DNA from 3 places in the Mitsuaria sp. CC2 genome. Region 3 is predicted to be linked to each of the others. Evidence: predicted binding sites of a transcription regulator. Region 3 holds the regulator's gene; each other region holds the start of a gene.
What was found. The regulator HrcA, encoded in region 3, represses chaperone genes, less so after heat shock. The targets are predictions, from matches to a motif close to TTAGCACTCNNNNNNNNNGAGTGCTAA.
Positions count from the first base shown of each region.

Region 1: the regulator HrcA is predicted to act here: its motif matches at 2,242-2,268, upstream of rpoH (RNA polymerase sigma factor RpoH).
Region 2: the regulator HrcA is predicted to act here: its motif matches at 1,773-1,799, upstream of groES (co-chaperone GroES).

Region 1 covers NZ_JARVXN010000014.1:44,336-48,892, reverse strand. The annotation lists gene cyoE (heme o synthase) at 1-408, shown strand, start outside; gene PV762_RS09960 (SCO family protein) at 459-1,088, shown strand; gene rpoH (RNA polymerase sigma factor RpoH) at 1,276-2,190, opposite strand; gene PV762_RS09950 (CHASE domain-containing protein) at 2,348-4,557, opposite strand, start outside.
Region 2 covers NZ_JARVXN010000039.1:3,043-7,599, forward strand. The annotation lists gene PV762_RS25235 (DNA-binding domain-containing protein) at 1-281, shown strand, start outside; gene PV762_RS25240 (DoxX family protein) at 278-769, shown strand; gene PV762_RS25245 (hypothetical protein) at 781-1,290, opposite strand; gene groES (co-chaperone GroES) at 1,907-2,197, shown strand; gene groL (chaperonin GroEL) at 2,249-3,886, shown strand; gene PV762_RS25260 (DUF1631 family protein) at 4,188-4,557, shown strand, end outside.
Region 3 covers NZ_JARVXN010000025.1:11,478-16,034, forward strand. The annotation lists gene PV762_RS17585 (ATP-binding protein) at 1-1,347, shown strand, start outside; tRNA gene PV762_RS17590 (tRNA-Ile) at 1,429-1,505, opposite strand; gene hrcA (heat-inducible transcriptional repressor HrcA) at 1,606-2,622, opposite strand; gene PV762_RS17600 (NAD kinase) at 2,704-3,579, shown strand; gene recN (DNA repair protein RecN) at 3,579-4,557, shown strand, end outside.

The sequences.
Region 1 (4,557 bases), on a different contig from region 3:
CGCGGCGAGCTGGGCTCCGAAGCCTGGCTGATGTGCCTGATCATCTTCCTGTGGACGCCGCCGCACTTCTGGGCGCTGGCGCTGTACCGCAGCGAGGATTACCGCAAGGCCGGCCTGCCGATGCTGCCGGTCACGCACGGCAACGAGTTCACCCGGCTGCAGATCTTCCTCTACACCTGGATCCTGTTCGCGGCGACGCTGCTGCCTTTCCTGACGGGCATGAGCGGCTGGATCTACCTGGCTGCGGCCCTCGTGCTGGGGCTGATGTTCTGCTACTACGCCTTCAAGCTGTGGAGAGCATATTCGGAAGCGCTGGCGCGCAAGACCTTCATGTTCTCGCTCCTGCACCTGTCGCTGCTCTTCGGCGCGCTGCTGCTGGACCACTACGTCAGTCCGTGGATCAGTTGAGCTGACTCGGACGACGGACCTCGGAACCTTCCTTCGGATCGGATGTACGGATGATCTCGCGACGTTCTCTCGGACTCGGCGCCCTGGGTTCCCTGGGCGCCCTCGGCGCGGCGACGCTGCTGTCGGGCTGCGACAAGCTGGGCTTCTCCTCGGCGCCCAAGGCCAGCTTCCAGGGCGTGGACCTGACCGGCGCGGCCTACGCGCGCGGCTTCAGCCTGCCCGACCAGAACGGCAAGACGCGCACACTGGACGACTTCAAGGGCAAGGTCGTGGTCGTGTTCTTCGGCTTCACGCAGTGCCCGGACGTCTGCCCGACCACGCTGGCCGAACTGGCGCAGGTCAAGAAGGCCCTCGGGCCGGACGGCGACAAGGTCCAGGGCGTGTTCGTCACCGTGGATCCGGAACGCGACAAGCCCGAGCTGCTGAAGGCCTACCTCGACAGCTTCGACCCCGGCTTCGTCGCGCTGCGCGGCTCGCCGGAGCAGCTCAAGGAGACGGCCAAAGAATTCAAGATCTACTACGCCAAGGTGCCGGGAAAGACCCCCGACAGCTACACCATGGACCACACGGCGGCCAGCTTCCTGTTCGATCCGCAAGGACGGGTGCGGGTGTTCTCACGCTACGGCGCGGGCGCGCAGGCGTTGATGAGCGATATCAAGGCGTTGATCGCTGGGCAGTAAACCAGCGCTCGGCCTGCGGGGGCCAGGGGGCCGGCCCTCATACGTGTCACATGTTCCACAAATCGGGTCAACCCCCTGGCCCCCGCAGGCCTCAGGCACGGGTGGTGGTGGCATCGAAAAAGACAAAGGCCCCGCATCGCGGGGCCTTCGTCATGGGGCGTCTATCAGGCGATCGAGCAGGCTCGGATCAAGCGGCTTCCGCCACCATCGCCTTGCGCATCTTCTTCATCGCAGCGACTTCGATCTGTCGGACCCGCTCCGCGGAGACCTTGTACTCGGCCGCCAGCTCGTGCAGCGTCATGCCGCCCGAACCGTCGTCGTTGACGTTCAGGTAACGCTCCGTGACGATGCGGCGGCTGCGGTCGTCCAGCAGGTCCAGCGCCTTCTGCAGGCCGTCCGTGGCCAGACGGTCGCGGGACCGGGACTCGATCACCCGCGTCGGTTCCTGCGCGTCGTCCGCCAGGTAGGCGATCGGCGCGAAAGTCTCCCCGTCGTCGTCGGTCTGCGGTTCCAGTGCCACATCGCCGCCGGAGAGCCGCGTCTCCATCTCGACCACGTCCTCGGGCTTGACGTTCAGCTCTTCCGCCACCAAGGCGATCTCGGCTTCCGTCAGCGAGGTGCGCTGCTGGTTCTCGGCGTGTTCCTTCAGCGCGTGCTTCTTCGAGCGCAGGTTGAAGAACAGCTTGCGCTGCGCCTTGGTCGTCGCGACCTTGACCATGCGCCAGTTCTTCAGGATGTACTCGTGGATCTCGGCCTTGATCCAGTGCATCGCGTACGAGACCAGGCGGACGTTCTGCTCCGGATCGAAGCGCTTGACCGCCTTCATCAGGCCCACGTTGCCTTCCTGGATCAGGTCGCCCTGCGGCAGCCCGTACCCCAGGTACTGGCGCGAGATCGACACCACCAGCCGCAGGTGCGACAGCACCAGCCGGCCGGCCGCGTCCACGTCGCCATGCGTCTTCAGACGCGTGGCGTAATCCTTCTCTTCTTCCGGCGTCAGCAGCGGGATGTGGTTGATCGCCGTGATGTACGCATCCAGGTTCCCGAGCGACGGCACCAGGGACCAGGGATCGCGGACCTTCAATGCAAGGGTGTTGGACATGGGTTCGTTGCTCCTGTATCGGGGCGGTCCTCCGACCCGACGCCAACGATATTAGCACTCATGCGGGAGGAGTGCTAAGGCTCGCCAGATCGGCTGGGTCACGGGAGGGCTACCCTTGAAACCGAGTGTGAGCCTGCCGTCTTAGGACCGACTTAAGTCATTGATCTACCGAAGAAATCGGAAGATCAAAGCTGAAAGTGGCCCCCTCGCCGGCGATGCTGGCCACCCGCAGGCGGCTGCCCATCAGCGCCAGCAGCCGCTGCGTGATCACCAGCCCGATCCCCGTCCCCTCGATGGCGCCCACCTCGCGCCCCAACCGGTTGAAGGGTTGGAACAGCTGCCCCATCTGACCCTCCGTGAGGCCGGGGCCGGTGTCGCTCACGCTGAGTTCAACCTGCGAATCGTTGATGCGTCGTGCCCGCAGCCGGACCCGTCCGCCCTCGTGGTTGTACTTGACGGCGTTGCTGAGGAGGTTGGTCAGGACCTGCTTGAGCCGGGTGGCGTCGGCGCGCAGCCGGCCGGCGTCGGGCGCGAGCTCGACGTCCACCGCCACCCCCCGACGCTGGCGCTGGGTCTCGATCATCGCCAGGCTGTCCGAGACGATGGGCGCCAGGTCCTGGTCGTCGATCTGCACGCGCAGGCCGCCGGCGTCCAGGCGCGACAGGTCCAGCGTGTCATTGATCATGGCCAGCAGGTGCCAGCCCGATTGCTGGATCTGCGCCAGCCAGCCGCGCTGCCGCGCGCTCAGCGCCGACTCGGGGTCCGACTCCAGCAGTTGCGAGAAGCCCAGCATCGCGTTCAGCGGGGTGCGGAGCTCATGGCTCATCCGGGAGAGGAACTCGTTCTTGGCGCGGTTGGCCGCGAGTTCGGCCTCATGGATGCGCTCCAGCTCCGCGAGCCGGAGCTGTTCGCCGATGTCCTCGACCACGCCCAGCAAGCGCGACGGCTGGCCCTGCGCGTCGCGCAGCAGGCTGACGGTGGACCGGACGGTGATGACCTGACCCTGGCCGCCGATGTAGCGCTTGACGCGGCTGTAGCGACCGAGTTCGCCCCGGATCAGCGCCATGCCGAGCCGGCTGTCCTCGGCCCGGTCCTCGGGATGGGTGATCGCCAGGATGGAGCGCGCCTTCAGCTGCTCGAGGCTCATGCCCAGCAGCTGGCAGAAGTAGGGGTTGATCTCCTGAGGCCTGGCGTTGAGGTCGCAGGTAACCACGCCGATCGGCGCGTGTTCGACGATGTCCCGGAAGCGCTCCTCGCTGGCGCGCAGGCGGTGGGTGGCTTCCTCGACCCGCCGGGCGACCCGCGCGGTGCTGCCGGTGACGGACAGCAGCAGCAGGCCCAGCAGCGCGGTGCCGGCCAGACCCGCGATCGCGAAGGGCAGGGCGGCGCCGCCGTCGAGCATCGGCAGCCCGGACGGGTTGTAGACGACCAGCCGCCACGCGCGCCCGGCGAAGTCGAAGTCGCGCGAGCGGCTCGGCAGCGCGGCCGGCAGGCGCAGACAGCGCTCGTCGCCGGCCAGCAGCGGACGACGGCTGCCGGCGGTGACGTCGATCAGGCAGTAGTCCAGCCGACCCTTGCGCGCCGCCAGCGCGTCGTGCAGCAGCGTTTCGGGCCGCAGCGTCGCGAAGGCCACGCCGGTGGGCCGGCGGGCGCGGCCCGCGGCGTCGCGGAGATCGGTGGAGCCGCCCTCATAGAGCGCGCGGTAGACCACCACGCCCATCAGCGTCACGCCCGCGTCCTGAGACAGCGGGAAGCTCTCGCTGGCCGCCGGCTGGCCGGTCGCCATCGCGCGTTCCTGCGCGGCGCGCGCCTGCGGGATGTTGCGGACGTTGGCGCCCATCGCCGGCCGGTTGCGGGCGAACGGCGCGATCAGGCGGATCGGCAGCCGGTCTTCGGCGGGGTTGGGGGTCAAGTCGCCCGGCCGGCGCCGTTCATACACGCGATAACCGACGTAGCCGTCCGCCTGCGCCGCCTTCTCGAAGGCGGGCAGGTCCTGCGGACGCACCAGCGGCGCCCAGCCGACCGCGTACACGGCGCCGCCGGCGCGGGCCCGCTCGGCATGCGCGCGCTCGAAGTCGACGCGGCTGATGTTCGGCGCAACCAGCAGCAGGCTGTGGTTGGCCTCCAGCGCGGTCAGCGGCATCGACAGCGTGTCGGACAAGGTGTTCAGCGCATTGACCGCTTCCAGGTCGAAGGCGTGACGCCGACGTCCCTCCTCGTTCCGGGCGACATGCAGCGTGGCGCCGAACAGCAGTGCGCAGGCGATCAGCATGGGCAGCGCCACGCTCAGCCGTCGCGGCGCCCAGTGCTTGCGCGGCAGACCGAACAGCGCCAGCGATACGGGCGCGCCGATCAGCACGCCGATCG
Region 2 (4,557 bases), on a different contig from region 3:
CATTCAGCCTGTGGCATGCCGCCCGCACCGGCGCCGACGACCCCAACCCGCCGCACTGGCTCGGACAGGGCGCGCTGCTCACGCGGCCGTCGGGCGCGGTCGTCGCGCTGGAGGTCGCCGCCGCCGAGTGCGCGCTGCTCGATGCCTGCGCCGCCGGTGAGCCGCTCGGACCCGCCCTCGACGCGGTCCAAGACCGCTTCCCTGCTTTCACTCCCGGCACCGCGCTGGGCCGCCTGCTCAATCACGGCGCCTTCACGGGCGTCATGGAGATCCCGTCATGAACACCATCACTGCCACCTCTCGCGCCGGGCGCGACTCCGCCGGGTTCCTGGCGGCCATCCGCGATCGCCTGGAGCGCCTCATCTCGCCCGACCTCATCGCACTGGCCTGCCGCTTCAGCATCGCGGGCGTCTTCTGGCTGTCCGGCCGCACCAAGGTCGAAGGCTGGTTCACCCTGACCGACACGACCTTCCTGCTGTTCCGCCAGGACTACAAGCTCCCGCTGATCCCGCCGGAGGTGGCGGCCTACCTCGCCACGGGGGCGGAGCACGTGCTGCCCATCCTGCTCGTGCTGGGGCTGTGCACGCGGGTCGCGGCGCTCGGCGTGCTGGGGATGACGGCGGTGATCCAGACCTTCGTCTATCCGTCGGGCTGGCCGACCCACCTGAGCTGGGCGGCGCCGATGCTCTATCTGGTCGGTCGGGGGCCGGGCCGATGGTCGCTGGACCATCTGCTCGCGTCAAAGGCAATCGGTCCGTGGCGGCGCTGACCCCAGCACCGTCAGGAGATGTCCTTCAACGTCCCCGCTGCGAAGGCGGCCGCTGCGGCCTTGGCCGTGTAGACCGACGGCCCGTCGTAGCGCAGCGATTTGCGCACGCGTGTCATGACGCCGTCTGCCCACTTGCAGAAGGCCGGATCCTTGGCGACCCACTTGCCGTCGACGAAGACCCGGTTGTGGAAGTACAGCCGTCCCCAGCGCATCTCCGACCCGGTGTAGTACGGGCGGATCAATTCGATCAGATGGGAATTCTCAAGATCGACGTGCGTCTTCACCGGGCTCAGCCGTTTCAAGATGACCCTGCGCGGTAGCGACTTCGGCGGCAGGTAGCTGGTCAGGGAAACCTGACCCGCGGCGGACACAGGGATGGCCAACCGCTCCAGCGGCAACAGATCCGCCAGATCGTCCGTCGCAGTGTCTGACAGGACGTCGACGTCCCCGGAAGCGACCAGGAGGTCCTGAATCGCAGCGACGTCGCTGTCCGTTGCGTGGTAGCTGAACTGTTTGGCCATTGCTCCGGATCTTCTCATCGCGATGCGCCGGCCGCCGATCAGGCCCTCATTGAGGAACGCTAGTCCGAACTCGATCCGATCAAGATCGTCGCCGACCGTTCTTCCAGGAAAGCATAGGCGAAGTCCCAGAACACCGGATAGGCCGGGTGCCCGCTGCTCAACCAGAAACGTTTTATCGCAAGGGCGCGCTTTCCCAACGCGGACACTTCATCGGCCAAATCGTGACGGCCTTTCCGACCAATACTCCTAGGAACCCGCCATGACGCTTGCGATCCCGTCACGTGTGCCCTCAACCTTGATGTCACGAGACGCCGCTTCACGACGGCGTTTTGCGGCGGGTTGAATCGAATGCCGCACGCCCAACGGCTGGTGTGTTTCCCGTACGGACAATCCCTCCCCCGCCGCCCTGCGAATCTCCTCCCGGCATCTACGGCTTCAGCCGCGCCCTTGAAACGTCACCACCCGTCCATATAATCTCCCTGCTAGCACTCGCGAAGGTCGAGTGCTAACAAGCCCCGCGGCCCTGGCTGAGGGGCTTACTTCTTGTGATGGACTGGCTTGTGCGTTCAGCGCACGGCGGGTCATTGAAGCAAGTCTGCATAGTCAAGGAGATCTGATGAAACTGCGTCCTCTGCACGATCGCGTGATCGTTAAGCGCCTGGAAAACGAAACCAAGACGGCCTCCGGCATCGTCATCCCCGACAACGCCGCCGAGAAGCCCGACCAGGGTGAAGTGCTGGCCGTCGGCCCGGGCAAGCGCAACGACAAGGGTGAGTTCGTCGCCCTGAACGTCGCCGTCGGCGACCGCGTCCTGTTCGGCAAGTACAGCGGCCAGACCGTCAAGGTCGACGGCGACGAGCTGCTCGTCATGCGCGAGGAAGATCTGTTCGCCGTCATCGCCAAGTAATCGGCGACCGCGACAGACATTCATCCAGATAGAGAATTCGGAGAAATACACATGGCAGCAAAAGACGTTGTCTTCGGCGGCGAGGCCCGTGCCCGCATGGTCGAAGGCGTGAACATCCTGGCCAACGCGGTCAAGGTCACGCTGGGCCCCAAGGGCCGTAACGTGGTGCTGGAGCGCTCGTTCGGCGCCCCCACCGTCACGAAGGACGGTGTCTCGGTCGCCAAGGAGATCGAGCTCAAGGACAAGCTGCAGAACATGGGCGCCCAGATGGTCAAGGAAGTCGCTTCCAAGACCTCGGACAACGCCGGTGACGGCACCACCACCGCCACCGTCCTGGCCCAGGCCATCGTCCGCGAAGGCATGAAGTACGTGGCCGCGGGCATGAACCCGATGGACCTGAAGCGCGGCATCGACAAGGCGGTCACCGCCCTGGTCACCCAGCTGAAGGCGGCCTCCAAGGCCACCACCACGTCCAAGGAAATCGCCCAGGTCGGCACGATCTCGGCCAACTCCGACGAATCCATCGGCAAGATCATCGCGGACGCGATGGAGAAGGTCGGCAAGGAAGGCGTCATCACCGTCGAAGACGGCAAGAGCCTGGACAACGAACTCGACATCGTCGAAGGCATGCAGTTCGACCGCGGCTACCTGTCGCCGTACTTCATCAACAACCCGGAAAAGCAGTCGGCGATCCTGGACAACCCGTTTGTCCTGCTCTACGACAAGAAGATCTCGAACATCCGCGATCTGCTGCCGACCCTGGAAGCCGTCGCGAAGTCGGGCCGCCCGCTGCTGATCATTGCTGAAGAAGTCGACGGCGAAGCGCTGGCGACCCTGGTCGTCAACACGATCCGCGGCATCCTGAAGGTCGTCGCCGTGAAGGCCCCGGGCTTCGGCGACCGCCGCAAGGCGATGCTGGAAGACCTGGCCATCCTGACCGGCGGCAAGGTGATCGCCGAGGAAGTCGGCATGTCGCTCGAGAAGGTCACGCTGGCTGACCTGGGCCAGGCCAAGCGCGTCGAAGTGGGCAAGGAAAACACCACCGTCATCGACGGCAACGGTTCCAACGACGACATCCAGGCGCGCGTCAAGCAGATCCGCGTCCAGATCGAGGAAGCCACCAGCGACTACGACCGCGAGAAGCTGCAAGAGCGCGTGGCCAAGCTGGCCGGCGGCGTCGCCGTCATCAAGGTCGGTGCCGCCACCGAAGTCGAGATGAAGGAAAAGAAGGCCCGTGTCGAAGACGCGCTGCACGCCACCCGTGCCGCCGTTGAAGAAGGCATCGTGGCCGGCGGCGGCGTCGCGCTGCTGCGCGCCCGTCAGGCCGCTGGCACCATCCAGGGCGACAACGCCGACCAGGACGCCGGCATCAAGCTGATCCTGAAGGCCATCGAAGCCCCGCTGCGCGAGATCGTCTACAACGCCGGTGAAGAGTCGTCGGTCGTCGTCAACACCGTGCTGGCCGGCTCCGGCAACCACGGCTACAACGCGGCCAACGGCACCTACGGCGACATGATCGAGATGGGCATCCTGGACCCGACCAAGGTGACCCGCACCGCGCTGCAGAACGCCGCGTCCGTGGCCTCGCTGATGCTGACGACCGAATGCATGGTCGCCGAAGCGCCGAAGGACGAGTCCGCCGGCCCGGCCATGCCCGGCGGCATGGGCGGCATGGGCATGGACATGTGATGTCCGCCTGAGCCCGTCGCGCGGTGCGCCCACCGCGCTTCAGGCCCGGGACTCACGTTCTCGAAAGGGGTCGCTTCGGCGACCCCTTTTTTCGTTCGCACGGCAACACGCCGTTGCGATTCGATACGAAGTCGGCTGGCGCCTTGCCGAAACCGGGCGCGCCAATCGCCCAGAATCATTCGACCCCGCCGGTCGCGTGGTCGCGCCAGCACCGGGCTTTCCCCAGGTCGCACGTCCCCGTGCCCCAGGGGATGTCACCTGAATGTGGGGCGACCATAATGCGGCTGACAACTTGTCACAAATGATGGTCCAAGCGTCTTCGCCCTCCCAGCAGTCCCTGCTCGACGACATGCTCGCGCATGTGCCCACCCTGGCGCATGCGGTCTACAACGGTCTGCAGGACGAACTCAAGAGCCGACTGGAATACCACCAGCTACTCGCCGGCTGGTCCAAGCGGCGCGCCAGCTTTGCCGCCGACTTCGAGGGCTCGCTCAGCCTGTTGCTGAAGATCGCCCGCGACGGCGGCGACCCGCTGCAGCGGGACCGGACGGCGCAGCGCGGCCGCGGCGATTTCGCGCTGAGTCTGGTCGACGAAGGCCAGGCGCTGAAGGACGTCGCGATCTCCCATGTGATCACCGCGATCGAAGACCAGTCCCGGGCGGAGCTGCACC
Region 3 (4,557 bases):
GACCAAACTGGGCTCATCGAGAAGCAGGACTTGCAGATCCCCGGCTGCCCGCCGGCCGAGGCCTTCGTCGTCGACACGACGCGGACGGCCAAATACACCCTCTACCAAGGCATCGCCTTCTGGGTGAATGGGCGCTTGGTCGGCGTGCCGAGCTGGGTGGTCGGCTCGGAGGCTGTGATCGATGGCCGCGCGCGCTTCGCCAAGCGCTTCTCGATCGTCATCAAGGCCGACGACGGTTGGCTGCCTGAGGTCGAGCAGGACTGGGTCCGTTTCAAGAGCGGCAAGAAGGTCGATGCCCTTTTTGAGGCCGCCCGCGACTATGCCAAGAAGGTCTTCGCGCAGCTCTCTGCGACGCTGGTGGAGGAGAGCTCCGAAGAGGCCCTGGTCAAGAATCGCGAGGACTTCAAGGAGCTCTCGCCCCTGGGACGAGCCGAGGTCGCCAGCTTCGCACGCGATCTGGTGAAGGCCACGCCGACCGTCTCGCAGGACGTGCTGTCGGCCGCGGTGCAGGCGCTGATAACCATCGAGAAGGCCCGCGGCGGCGCCGCGTTGCTCGACAAGCTCACGAAGCTCGACGAGTCGGACATCGAGGGGCTTGACCGGCTACTGAGCGAATGGACAGTGAAGGACGCGCTATCGGTGCTCGACGAGATCGATCAGCGCCTGACGGTGATCGCGGCAATCGAAAAACTCTCTGGCGATGAATCGGCCGACGAATTGCACACGCTGCATCCGCTAGTGACTCAGGCGCGATGGCTTTTCGGCCCGGAGTTCGACAGCAGCGAATACGCCTCCAACGTCAGCCTGAAGACTGCGGCAGCGAAGGTGTTCGGCAAGAAGCTTTCAGCAGAGGCGTTCGCCAACGCGAAGAAGCGCCCGGACATCCTCGTGCTTAAGGACTCGACCTGCTCTATCGTGGGGACCGAAGGATTTGACCAGACGGACTCAACGCTCACTCGCATACAAAGCGTGCTGATCATCGAGTTGAAGAAGGGGCGCTCGGCGATCGGCCGCGATGAGATGACGCAGGCCGACGGCTACATCCAGGACTTTCTTGAAAGCGGTGCCCTTGAGGGGACGCCGATGTTCCGGGCCTTCGTCGTAGGGCACGAAATTGCAGCCAAGACGGCGGCGGAGAAGGTGATCAAGGAGGATGACGTGGTGCGCGGGCGTGTCCAGGCCACCACCTACCACCAGCTCACTCGCACAGCCAACAAGCGGCTGTTCCGATTGAAAGAGCGCATCCCAGCCCGTTATGAGGACGTGACAGGAGCGGATTTGTCCGCCAAGGTGATGCAGACCGCATCGCAGGCCAATCTCGGGCTCCAAGCTCCTGGAAAGGACTAAGGAGAGGGTAGCGTTTTGACGAAGATCGCCAAAACCCAGGCAATCAAAGTCGCCGCGACGGCAGTCGTCATATGAGAATTTTGGTAGGCCGTACAGGACTTGAACCTGTGACCAAAGGATTATGAGTCCTCTGCTCTAACCAACTGAGCTAACGGCCCCCGGGGGTAATCGCATATACGAACCCTGGCGGGTTCGTTGGTTCCGGCGTTGCACCGGAGGGGCGGATTGTAAGCATGCTTGCGGCCTCCGCCGCCCGGCTCACTTCTGCGACAACGCGTTGCTCACCATCCTCGACGTGATGTCGACGATCTCGATCATGCGGTCGTAGGCCATCCGGGTCGGTCCGATGACGCCCAGCGTCCCGACCACCTCCCCGTCCACCTCGTACGGCGCGGACACGATGGAGAGCTCCTCCACCGGCACGACCTGGCTCTCCCCGCCGATGTAGATCCGCACACCCTCCGCCCGGCTCGACACATCCAGCAGCCGCATCAGCTGCGTCTTCTGCTCGAACATGTCGAACATCCGCCGCAGGCTCCCCATGTCGTGGCTGAAGTCCTGCACCGTCAGCAGGTTCCTCTCCCCCGAGAGGATCATCGGCTCGTGCTCCGTCACCCCCTGCTGCCCGACGTCCACCGCCGCGCTCATGAGCTTGGCGATCTCCCCGCGCAGCTGATCCACCTCCGACCTCAAGCGGTCCCGCACCACATCCAGGCTCAGCCCCGAGTAGTGCGCGTTCAGCCGGTTGCTGGCCTCCGTCAGGTCCGACTGGGTCAGGTCTTGCGCGGTGAACACCAGCCGGTTCTGCACATCCCCCGCCGGCGACACCATGATCACCAGCACCCGCCGGTCCCCCAGCTTCAGGAACTCGATGTGGTGGAACACCGCCGTCTTGCGCGGCGACGTGACCACCCCCACGAAACTCGACAGGCTGCTCAGCAGCTGCGCCGCGTTGGCAATCACCTTCTGCGGCTGGTCAGGCAACAACTGGCTCTCGAAGCTGCCCGCCCCCTCCCGCACCCCGCCCGGCTTGGCCGTCAGCAAGGTGTCCACGAACAGCCGGTAGCCCCGCGCCGTCGGAATCCGCCCCGCGCTGGTGTGCGGGCTGGCGATCAGACCCAGCTCCTCCAGGTCCGCCATCACGTTGCGGATGGTCGCCGGACTCAGCTCCAGCCCCGACGCCTTGGACAGCGTGCGCGACCCCACCGGCGAACCGTCGGCGATGTACCGCTCCACCAGAGCCTTCAGCAGTGTCTTCGCGCGATCGTCGAGCATGTTTTTCATTCTAAAGAACCCGGCGCCGGCACCCCCTCCGCACCCCCGGTCCCAGCACATCGCTGTGGTGTAATTCCCGCCATGTCCAAGCGCTTCCGCCACGTGGCCATCGTCGGGAAACCCCAGTCCAGGGGCATCCGGCCCATCCTGGAAGAGATTGCCGATTTTGTCGCCTCCCAGGGATTGGATGTTTCCCTCGAACAGGAAACCGCCGACAGCACCGGCATCACCGCCCTCCCCGGCCTCTCCCACGCCGAACTCGGCGCCCAGTGCGACCTCGCCATCGTCGTCGGCGGCGACGGCACCATGCTCGGCTTCGCCCGCCAGGTGGCCCGGTACAACCTCCCCCTCGTGGGCATCAACCAGGGACGCCTCGGCTTCATCACCGACATCTCCGCCGACCAGTTCAAGGACGCCCTCGCCCCCATCCTCGCCGGCGACTTCGAGATCGAACACCGCTCCCTCCTCGAAGGCGCCGTGATCCGCGACGGGGAACAGATCTTCTCCGGCGTCGCCCTGAACGACGTCGTCGTCTCCCGCGGCGCCACCGCCGCCATGGTCGAGCTGCGCGTCGACGTCGGCGACGAGTTCGTCGCCAACATGCGCGCCGACGGCGTCATCGTCGGCACCCCCACCGGCTCCACCGCCTACGCCCTTTCCGCCGGCGGCCCCATCCTCCACCCCGGCATCGGCGGATGGGTCCTCCTGCCCATCGCCTCCCACGCCCTCTCCAACCGCCCCATCGTGCTGCCCGACAACGGCGAGGTCCGCCTCACCATCGTCGCCGGCCGCGACGCGTCGGTGAACTTCGACATGCAATCCCTCGCCTCCCTCCTCCACGGCGACTGCATCACCGTGCGCCGCTCCCAGCACCGCGCCCCCTTCCTCCACCCCAGCGGCTGGTCCTACTACGCCACCCTGCGCCGCAAGCTCCGCTGGAACGAGGGCAACACCTGATGCTGCGCCGCCTCGAACTCAAGGACTTCGTCATCGTCCCGGCGCTCGAACTCGACTTCGCCGCCGGGTTCTCCGCCCTCACCGGTGAAACCGGCGCCGGCAAGTCCATCCTCATCGACGCCCTCCAGCTCGCCCTCGGCTCCCGCGGCGACGCCGCCGTCGTCCGCGAAGGCGCCTCCCGCGCCGAAATCTCCGCCGAGTTCGACCGCCCCCCCGCCCTCGCCTCCTGGCTCGAAGAAGCCGGCTTCGAATCGGGCGAGGAATCCCTCCTGCTCCGCCGCGTCATCGACGCCCAAGGCAAGAGCCGCGCTTGGATCAACGGCGGCACCGCCACCGTCGCCCAGCTGCGCGAGCTGGCCGAGCACCTGCTCGACATCCACGGCCAGCACGCCTGGCAAGGCCTGACCCGCCCCGTCAGCGTGCGCGCACTGCTCGACGACTTCGCCCAGATCGACGGCAAGCCAATGGCCGCCGCCTTCTCCGACTGGCGTCAGGCCACCGAAGCACTCGCCGCCGCGCAGTCGAAACAGGCCGACCTCGCCCGCGAGCATGAACGCCTGAGCTGGCAGATCGGCGAGCTCGGCCGCCTCGCGCCCGGCGCCGATGAGTGGGACGAGTTGAACGCCGAGCACCAGCGCCTGTCGCACGCGCAGTCGCTGATGGACGCTGCCCGCGGCGCGCTCGAACGCATCGCCGAAGCCGAGATCAACGCAGAGTCGCTGACCGACGAGGCGCTGTCCGCGCTCCAGGACGTGCTGGGCTACGACGCCGGCCTGCAGGACACCGTCACCGCGCTGCTCGGCGCGCAGGCGCAGCTGCAGGACGCGGCGCACAGCCTCAGCTCTTACCTGAACGCCGCCGACCTCGACCCCGACCGGCTCCAGCAGCTCGACGAACGCGTGTCCGCCTGGGTCACGCTCGCGCGCCGCTACCGCCGTCAGCCGGCCGAGATGGCCGCGCTGCTGGTCGAATGGAAGG